3 regions of the Sutcliffiella sp. FSL R7-0096 genome follow, and region 1 is predicted to be linked to each of the others. Evidence: riboswitches for the same ligand, from Rfam matches in the RefSeq annotation. Region 1 holds a riboswitch; each other region holds the start of a gene.
The links. Region 1 has a riboswitch for S-adenosylmethionine ahead of MKY77_RS21265 (methionine ABC transporter ATP-binding protein). Riboswitches for the same ligand answer to the same signal wherever they lie in the genome.
Positions count from the first base shown of each region.

Region 1 (3,144 bases):
TCTTAATCTCTAATTCGATTCCTTTTTCTTCAAGCAAAGCCTTTGCTTCTTCCAGAACCTCTGAATGTGGCACATTGGAAGCCCCAATAACGAGTTTACCTTCCTCAATGTTTGAACCTGTACCACTTTCTCCACCTTCATTGCTTGTACCACAAGCAGCCAAAACCAGTACTAATAATGAAACCACTGCATAACTTAATAACTTTTTCATCTGAAAAATCCCCGCTTTCTTATCGTTTGTCTAGTTTATTTGTAACCAAATCTCCAATAAATTGGATGATAAACACAATGATTAAAATGATGACAGTACATACAAGTGTTACTTCCCAGTTGTTACGCTGGAACCCATCTAAGAATGCCAGGTTACCCAACCCACCTGCACCGATGATTCCCGCCATCGCCGTGTAACTTACGATTGCAATGGCAGTTACGGTTATACCGGAAACCAATGCTGGCATCGATTCCGGAATCAATACTTTCCAGATGATTTCTGTTGTTTTAGCTCCCATGGAACGTGCTGCTTCAATGACACCTTTATCAATTTCACGTAGCGCAATTTCAACCATACGGGCGTAGAATGGTGCAGCCCCTATAATCAAAGCAGGCAGGGCAGCGTTGGCACCGATGATGGTATCCATGATGAACCTTGTGAAAGGAATAAGTAAAAATATTAAAATGACAAATGGGATGGAACGGAAGATATTCACAAACGCCGCTACAATTCCATTAATGATACGACTTTCCCAAATATTGCCCTTCGATGTTAAAAACAATAACAGTCCTAAGACGATCCCTAAGATGAAAGTGGCAACAACAGATATACTACTCATATAAAGGGTTTCTAAGGTAGCATCCCACATTTTGTCCCAATTAACGCGTTCCATGTGTCATCACCTCCAACTCCACTTGCTGCTCACGGATAAATGCCAATGCCTCTTGTACTTGGGCTTCTTCTCCATCAAGATGTACAAAAAGAGTGCCGTATGCTCCGTTTTGAGTCTGTGATATTTTACCTTGAAGAATGTTCACATCAATCGGAAACCTGCGAATCAAGTTCGTTATCAAAGGCTGTTCCGCCGAAGTACCTACAAATGTTAACTGTATCACTTTACCTTGCGGATATTCTGCCAAAAGATGTTCCACTGTCTCTTGTGTATCTTCCGGTTCTGTCACCTGCTTGACGAAGCGTTTCGTGATAGGCTGCTCGGGCTTGCGGAATACATTTAGAACATCACCTTGTTCCACGACTTTCCCATTCTCCATGACAGCTACGCGATGACAGATTTTACGGATGACATGCATTTCATGTGTGATCAGTACGATCGTCAGAGATAATCGCTTATTGATATCGACCAAGAGGTCTAAGATGGAATCCGTGGTTTGTGGATCCAAAGCAGAAGTCGCTTCATCACATAAAAGTACTTTTGGGTTATTTGCAAGCGCCCTTGCAATCCCGACTCTTTGCTTTTGTCCCCCACTTAGTTGAGATGGATAAGAGTCTCCCCTTCCTTCTAACCCTACAAGTTTGATAAGTTCATCTACTCGCTTATTGCGTTCTGTCCTACTGACTCCAGCAATCTCAAGCGGAAACGCGATGTTTTCCTTTACCGTCCTTGACCATAAAAGATTGAAATGTTGGAAAATCATACTGATTTCCTGGCGTGCTTGTCTCAGTTCCCTGCCCTTTACCTTCGCAAGGTTTCTTCCTGCTACATCCACCACCCCATCTGTAGGAGTTTCCAGTCCGTTTAGCATGCGGATCAGGGTACTTTTCCCTGCTCCACTGTATCCAATCACACCAAATATTTCGCCATGGTTGATGGATAAATCTATATTATCAACAGCTGTAACCGGTCCATTTTTCGTTTTAAAAACTTTTTTAACACCTTGAAGTGAAATCATGCATGCACCTTCCTTCTTACATTTGCTTTGTTTTAGCTTACCCAATTAGGTTTAATCAAACGTTTTGGTTCCCACTTGAAAAATAAAAAATCCCTTCCGCAATAATGAGCAGAAAGGATTAAATGAGAAAAGTCCTTTCTCTCATCTATCAAAGCAAATAACTTTACTTTGTGTGAATTGGCACCATTTCAACAATTCCTTGTTGACGGTTGCCGGGTTTCATCGGGCACGTCCCTCCACCTCTCTCGATAAGAGATTAACATATATAATTTAAGTTAAGTATTTGGGCAATTTGAATTAACGAATGTTATCGTATCACGGGTGCAAATAACATGTCAATTAAAAACTTTTATAAAACTCTCAGTCCGTTCTTTTTTATTCTGAAATCCCTTCCCCCACTTCGTATTATTTCCCCATCACACTGCATGATTAAAGGTTCCTCTGGTTTCACTTGAATGGATGATCCCCTAAGCATCGTCACATGCCGATGATTTACGTGCTTCCCCTTAAAGGCTAGTGGGAAAACGAAAAGCAGCTCCCATCTCCCAATTCCGGATACCACACACACATCCAATAACCCATCATCCGCTTTGGCTTCCGGACATATCTTGATCCCCCCGCCATAGTAGGGCAGATTAGCAATTGCCACGAGCCAGACATCATCGTATTCGCTAATTTTGCCATCCACTATTATGGAGACCTTAGAAGATTTATATGTAAACAGAACTTTAAAGATATTTATTATATAGGACAAACCACCAAGTCCTATTTTATTCAAAAAACGCTTCGATTTCGACTTATTCGTAACTTCCGCAACCTGCCCGTCAAAGCCTAAACCTGCAATGGAAATAAAATACTCCTCCCCTACCTTAGGGATATCGATGCTAAAAACTTCTCCAGCTAAAATTCGATCCAACGCCCCTTTAGCAACAAAAGGGACCCCCAGGCTTCTTGCCAGGTCATTACCAGATCCAGCAGGAACAATCCCGAGAGCCACCTCTTTTGCAACCAATCGATTCACTACTTCATGGATCGTTCCATCTCCCCCAACCACTATTACCGCAGTTATCACGTCATCTATCTGTTCCATTAATTTACCGGCATGACCTTTATATTCAGTAAAGGAAACCTTATACACTACTTTTTTAACCTTTAACAACTTTTCCGTAGCTTCCCAAACACGCAGTCCTTTTCCGTTACCAGCCGTCTTATTTACAATAAAATAATACACAATCTTACACC
Region 1 covers NZ_CP152003.1:4,130,120-4,133,263, forward strand. Annotated here, with positions in the region: gene MKY77_RS21255 (MetQ/NlpA family ABC transporter substrate-binding protein) at 1-211, opposite strand, end outside; gene MKY77_RS21260 (methionine ABC transporter permease) at 231-884, opposite strand; gene MKY77_RS21265 (methionine ABC transporter ATP-binding protein) at 871-1,902, opposite strand; SAM riboswitch class I at 2,041-2,157, opposite strand; gene MKY77_RS21270 (diacylglycerol kinase family protein) at 2,252-3,133, opposite strand.

Region 2 (3,144 bases), 620 kb from region 1:
CACCAGTGATACGGTTGATAAGAACAAATGCAATCAACGCAGCGAAAGCTCCACCTGCACGCTCTTTTGCCCACGAGCCACCAATGGCAACCGCAAACAATACGTGTAGGTTGGTGATGATCCCCCAACCGATATCTTCCATCACTCTTGCAATCGTTTGCACAAGAGCCATGTCTCCACCAGTCATCCCAACTAACTTACCAAGAGAAATCATAATACCAGCTGCAGGCATTACTGCAACCACTACCAATAAAGCTTTACCGAATTTCTGCCAAAAATCGAAAGACAATAAATTTTTCATTTTAACAGCCTTCTTTCTATCTATTTTTCTATTTTTTGATGAAAACGAATTCATTTTTATATAAATTAGTGCACATGGAGTGCAACCGTTTGCATTTACCTATTGTAAGAGATGTCGGGTGACAATGCAAGAAGAAAATATTATTTTAATAAATAATTAACAAGGAACATAAAAATGACATGAAATTATTTCGGGAGGCTCTTTTCTCAAAGAATGTACTATTCGCTAGTAAAAAGTCGGCATTTGGACCTTTTACAGGTAAGCTATTTTGAATAGCCAGAAAAGCTAGGAATATAACGATTTATTTATAAATGCGAAAAAGCAACAAGTATCAGAAAACAGCCTTTCAGGAAAATTTTTTGAAGAATCTAACATCGCAGTTAGCTCTATACAGTGGTCATGAAAACGAGTACACTATTTCCGTAATGAAAGGAGATTTGAATATGAAAAAATGGATTTTTTCAATGATACTTGTTTTAATAATTGTCTTATCTGCATGCACAGAGGAAACAAATAAAGTGGACATTACCGAGTCAGAAAAGGTTGCTGCTGATGCTGACCAGAATGGGGAAACGGTAACAGTCCTTATGAATATACAGATGGAAATGATTCAGACCATCCGCAAGCATCTGGAAGTTGTAACATCCTATGAAAGATCAGAAGGAACGGGAGATCATGAAGCAGCGGTAAAAGCAAGCAACCGCATCGCGAACGAACTTCGCGGGATAGAGATAGCGGAAAGCTTAAATTCTAACCTTCAGGGTGACATGAAAGAGTCCATCGAATTGTTAGCCGTATATTTCGAAGAGCGTGCCGCAGCGTTGGCAGAAGAGTCTGAAATGGACGAGATGGATGCTGCATTGCAAAGTTTCCATGAGAAAATTGGAGAGACTTTTGAATCAGCAGGCTTGCATGCGCCAAATTTTGAAAAAGATTTACAGTAATAGTTTTTAGAGGGGCGCCTTCCATTTTGGAGGGCGTTTTTTAGGTTAAATTTTTTGGATTCGATGAAGACAATTCTGTGATTTTAAACACGAAAGTGTCCTCATAAGGTGGAGGAAGACAATTCCGAGGAGAAATTAAGCATGAAAGTGTCTTCATCCCCTCACTAAACAAGCAAAAACCCGAAATCATCCAATCATTAATTAACCATCCAATAAATAAGCTATCAATACCCCAACTTTATTTAGTTATACGAAAGACTTGTCCATTCCCAAGTTTCGTGATAGGATTAATTTAGTTAATAATAATTGAATAGTAAGTTTTCTTATCAAGAGAGGTGGAGGGACTGGCCCTATGAAGCCCGGCAACCATACAGATGATGTATTGGTGCCAATTCCAGCAAGACAAATGTTCTTGAGAGATAAGTGGATGTTACGGGATCATACTCAAACTTCTTCTTATCGGAGAAGTTTTTTTGTTTGTCTTTTTCCACTTGAAGGATTTGTTTGTTGATGCACCGTTGTTGATTTCCGAGCTAGGCTTCTCTTTCCGTGGGGGCGCCGCTGGAGTCTCCCCAGCAAACTTGCGGGGTCTCCACCCAAGCGCAATCTCCCGCCGGAGTCTTCGCCTTTCGCTATAATCACCAGCTAAGTTGGCTGCCGACATATCCTATAATGCTTTACAACAAATATTGAGGGGGAAGCGTGAGATGAAATTTGGTTTTTGGTTGCCGGTATTCGGCGGATGGTTACGTAATGTGGAGGACGAAAACATGCTTCCGACATTTGATTATGCGAAAAAAGTAATTCAGCAAGCCGAACAGCTTGGATTTGATACAACACTGATTGCGGAATTATTTTTAAATGATATTAAAGGACCGCAAGAAGATACGTTGGAAGCATGGTCGACGGCGGCTGCCCTTGCTGCTGTCACGGAAAAGATTGAGATTATGACGGCGATTAGGCCCGGGTTCCATAACCCGGCGATTGCAGCAAAGGCAACAGCGAATATCGATCATATCAGCAACGGGCGTTTTACTTTGAATGTCGTTTCTGCTTGGTGGGAGGAGGAGGCTCGTCAATATGGAGGAATCTTCACGGAACACGACGAGCGCTATGATCGCACAAAGGAGTTTATCGAGGTACTCAAAGGATTATGGACGGAAGACTCTTTTAGTTATGACGGAAAATATTATCAACTGAAAGATACGAAACTTTTCCCGAAGCCTGTTCAGCGTCCCAACCCGATTCTTTATGCGGGAGGGGAAAGTCCAAAAGGCAAAGAGGTCATTGCTTCCCACTGCGATGCTTATGTGATGCATGGCGGAACCGTGGAGGAAGTGGCAACAAAAATTGCTGGAATGAAAGAGAAGAGATCCGAGGCTTCCAACCAATCGTTTCAATCCTTTGGGATGGCTGCTTATGTCATATGCAGGGATACTGAGGAAGAGGCACAAGCAGAACTAGCACGGATTACAGATGTGAAGGAATCGGAAGCATATGCAGGATTTAAGGATTTTACAAGCAAATCCCAATTAGAACAGCAACTGCAGCTCCAGGATTATTCCGTATCCAATAGAGGATTGCGTCCTAACCTTGTTGGCACACCAGAGCAGATCGCCGCTAGAATAAAAGAATACGAAGAGGCAGGGGTGGACCTATTGTTGTTGCAGTTCTCCCCACAACTAGAGGAGATGGAGCGCTTTGCCAAACAGGTAATGCCACTTGTCCACCCTCAAGTGGAAGAACTTGCCAAAGCGTAACGTCAGCAGAAAACTTTTAGAAAATGGAGGAAGACATCGTGGCAAAAATCTATATTATTCATGAAAATAGTGAATGGACGACACATCTTACAAATAGACTGGAAGAATTGGGACTTCCCTTTGAAGAATGGCATCTGGA
Region 2 covers NZ_CP152003.1:4,748,208-4,751,351, reverse strand. Annotated here, with positions in the region: gene MKY77_RS24245 (PTS transporter subunit IIBC) at 1-301, opposite strand, end outside; gene MKY77_RS24240 (hypothetical protein) at 745-1,245, shown strand; SAM riboswitch class I at 1,566-1,671, shown strand; gene MKY77_RS24235 (LLM class flavin-dependent oxidoreductase) at 1,953-3,005, shown strand; gene MKY77_RS24230 (alpha-L-glutamate ligase) at 3,044-3,144, shown strand, end outside.
Region 2: another riboswitch for S-adenosylmethionine. It lies ahead of MKY77_RS24235 (LLM class flavin-dependent oxidoreductase); the one in region 1 lies ahead of MKY77_RS21265 (methionine ABC transporter ATP-binding protein).

Region 3 (3,144 bases), 2.4 Mb from region 1:
TTCAAGTTGAGACAGACGGGCATCAATCTGTTCCAAATCGATATTATCCAATGTTAGATTCTTTCTTGAACCTGCTTCGTCCATCAGGTCAATGGCTTTATCAGGTAAAAAGCGATCTTGGATATAGCGATGTGAAAGCTCCACACATGCTTTAATGGCATCTTCTTCATAAACGACTTGGTGGTAATCCTCATATTTTGACTGAATCCCTTTGATGATTTTCAGTGCTTCGTCAATTGAAGGTTCTTTCACTGTAACAGGTTGGAAACGCCGTTCGAGGGCAGCGTCTTTTTCAATTTGACGATACTCTTTCAAGGTGGTGGCGCCAACCAATTGCAACTCTCCCCTTGCCAATGAGGGCTTCAATATATTCCCGGCATCCATGGAGCCTTCCGCAGAACCAGCACCAACAATCAGGTGCAGCTCATCCACAAACAGTATAACGTTTTTTCTTTGTTGAAGCTCTGCGATGACTTGTTTCAGACGCTCCTCGAATTGACCACGTATCCCTGTATTGGCAACAAGGGATGCCACGTCTAATAGATAGATTTCCTTGTTTTTTAGTTTAGCTGGAACATCGCCTTCAACAATCTTCAATGCCAAACCTTCGACTATCGCGGTTTTACCAACCCCGGGTTCTCCTATCAATACAGGATTATTTTTATTTCGTCTATTTAAAATTTCTATAACTCGTTTGATTTCTTTGTCTCGACCAATAACTGGGTCAATCAACCCGGTTTTGGCAATGTTTGTGATGTTTTTACCTAGTTCATCCAAAATTCCACCATTACTCTTCTTCGCGATCTCTTGATTCTGAAAAGAGTGAGGTTGAGGACTACCTTCTTTAGATATACCATTCATAAATGGAAAGTCAGATAACAATCCACTTGGAGTTGGTGATGTAAGATTCGCTCGTACTTCTTCAAAGCAGGTAGAGCACAAGACTAATTCAGTTTGTTCATTGTTGGATCGAAGTTTGAATTGAATGGTTGCACGGTTCACTTCACATTTTTGACATTTCATCATCATGCTACCTCCTAATTTTATATGAATAAAGTTTGACTTATTTTGACCTTTAAAGGTTGTAAGCTCATTATACTTTGACCTTTTCTGACTTTCAAGCACTTTGCTTTTAGGGGATTGTTGGTAAAATAGTGTGATATAAAATAGATTGAAAATTTCAGAATATTTTATTGACTTCTATCCTTCTCAGTTGCTATAATTGCAAAAAGCAAAACAAAGATCATTAAACTTAATAGCAGTACTTCTTATTTAGAGTGGTGGAGGGACAGACCCTACGAAGCCCGGCAACCTGCAATGTATGTTTGAAAAGGTGCTAATTTCTGCAGATCTTGTATCTGAAAGATAAGAAGAGGACGTATGACGAAAACCTCTTCTTAGGAAGGGGTTTTTTATTTTTCTATGAGTAATCAAGAATTTAGGTCATAATTGGCTAACAGAAGAAATAACGTAGATTAGATGCTGTTTCATGTTAATGTGTTACCCAACTAAATAACTCTTATCCAGAGTGACTGAGGGATCAGGCCCGATGAAGTCCGGCAACCTTCAAGAATCAACATTCTTGAGTTGGTGCTAATTCCTGCAGGCGGAGTAGCCTGACAGATAAGAGGAGGAATTTCAACCTCTTCTTGTGAAGGGGTTTTTATTTTTTGGCTTTGTTAAAGTTAGTTGTTGACTATGACCTGTTTCTAGCTGGTGATTGGAGCAATAGGCGTAGACTCCTGCGGGAGAGTAGCGACAATCTTGAGACCCCGCAGTGAAACGAGGAGGCTCAAGGTCGCCCTCTGGATAAGCGAAGCCTATTGCGGAAATCAACAGCGACGTTTAACAGAGCCTATTTTTTAAAAAATATCTTTATAAATTGGAGGAATGTAAAATGAGCAACCAACATTATGATGTAGAAACCTTATTACTTCACGGAGGGCAAACACCTGATCCAACTACAGGTTCCCGGGCAGTTCCAATCTACCAAACAACTTCCTATGTATTTGACAACACGGACCATGCCCAAAATTTATTTGCGCTTAATGAGTTCGGCAATATTTACACCAGGATCATGAATCCGACAGTGGATGTGCTGGAGCAAAGGCTAGCTCTTTTAGAAGGCGGTGCCGCGGCAGTGGCTACGAGTTCCGGAATGTCGGCTATCGCATTTGCCATTTTAAATATCGCCCATGCCGGAGATGAAATCGTAGCAGCAGAAAACCTGTATGGAGGGACGTATAATCTCTTTGCGGTCACGCTTCCGAAATACGGAATTAAGGTGAAGTTTGTGGATGCAACAGACCCAGAGAATTTCCGGAACGCCATTACACCTAAAACAAAAGCATTGTTCGGGGAAATCATCGGTAATCCAAGTCTTCGGGTGCTTGATGTAGAGGCGGTAGCCAAAGTTGCCCATGATAATTCCATACCACTTATCATTGATAATACATTTGCTTCCCCCTACCTATGCAACCCGATTAAATGGGGAGCGGATATCGTGGTTCACTCTGCAACCAAGTGGATCGGAGGTCATGGAACGACTATCGGGGGAGTGGTAGTAGATGGTGGAAAGTTCAATTGGGATCACCCAAATTTTCCTGGATTTACAGAACCGGATGAGAGCTATAACGGTATTAAATATGCTCAGACCTTCGGAAATCTTGCATTTGCTGTGAAGCTCCGAGTTCAATTATTAAGAGATTTTGGAGCTTGCCTGAGTCCTCAGAATGCATTTTTATTATTGCAAGGACTTGAAACCTTGCATTTGAGAGTGGAAAAACATAATGAAAATGCTTTGGAATTGGCGAAATACCTACAGGATCACCCGGCGGTGGAGTGGGTTTCTTATCCTGGGCTCCATGATCATCCAGCCTATCCACTTGCCAGAAAGTATCTGGGTAAAGGAAATGGTTCCATCGTTAACTTTGGCATAAAAGGGGGAAGGGAAGCCGGGAGAAAAGCCATCGATAGCATTAAACTTTGGTCGCACGTTGCAAACGTAGGGGATGCTAAATCCCTTATTATCCACCCGGCTTCCACAACACATCAGCAGCTAACGGGAGACAATCTGAAAAAATCAGGGGTAACAGAGGATCTTATCCGTCTGTCAGTAGGAATTGAATCTTTGGATGATTTGAA
Region 3 covers NZ_CP152003.1:1,670,466-1,673,609, forward strand. Annotated here, with positions in the region: gene MKY77_RS08500 (AAA family ATPase) at 1-1,023, opposite strand, end outside; SAM riboswitch class I at 1,266-1,372, shown strand; SAM riboswitch class I at 1,517-1,630, shown strand; gene MKY77_RS08505 (O-acetylhomoserine aminocarboxypropyltransferase/cysteine synthase family protein) at 1,898-3,144, shown strand, end outside.
Region 3: another riboswitch for S-adenosylmethionine. It lies ahead of MKY77_RS08505 (O-acetylhomoserine aminocarboxypropyltransferase/cysteine synthase family protein); the one in region 1 lies ahead of MKY77_RS21265 (methionine ABC transporter ATP-binding protein).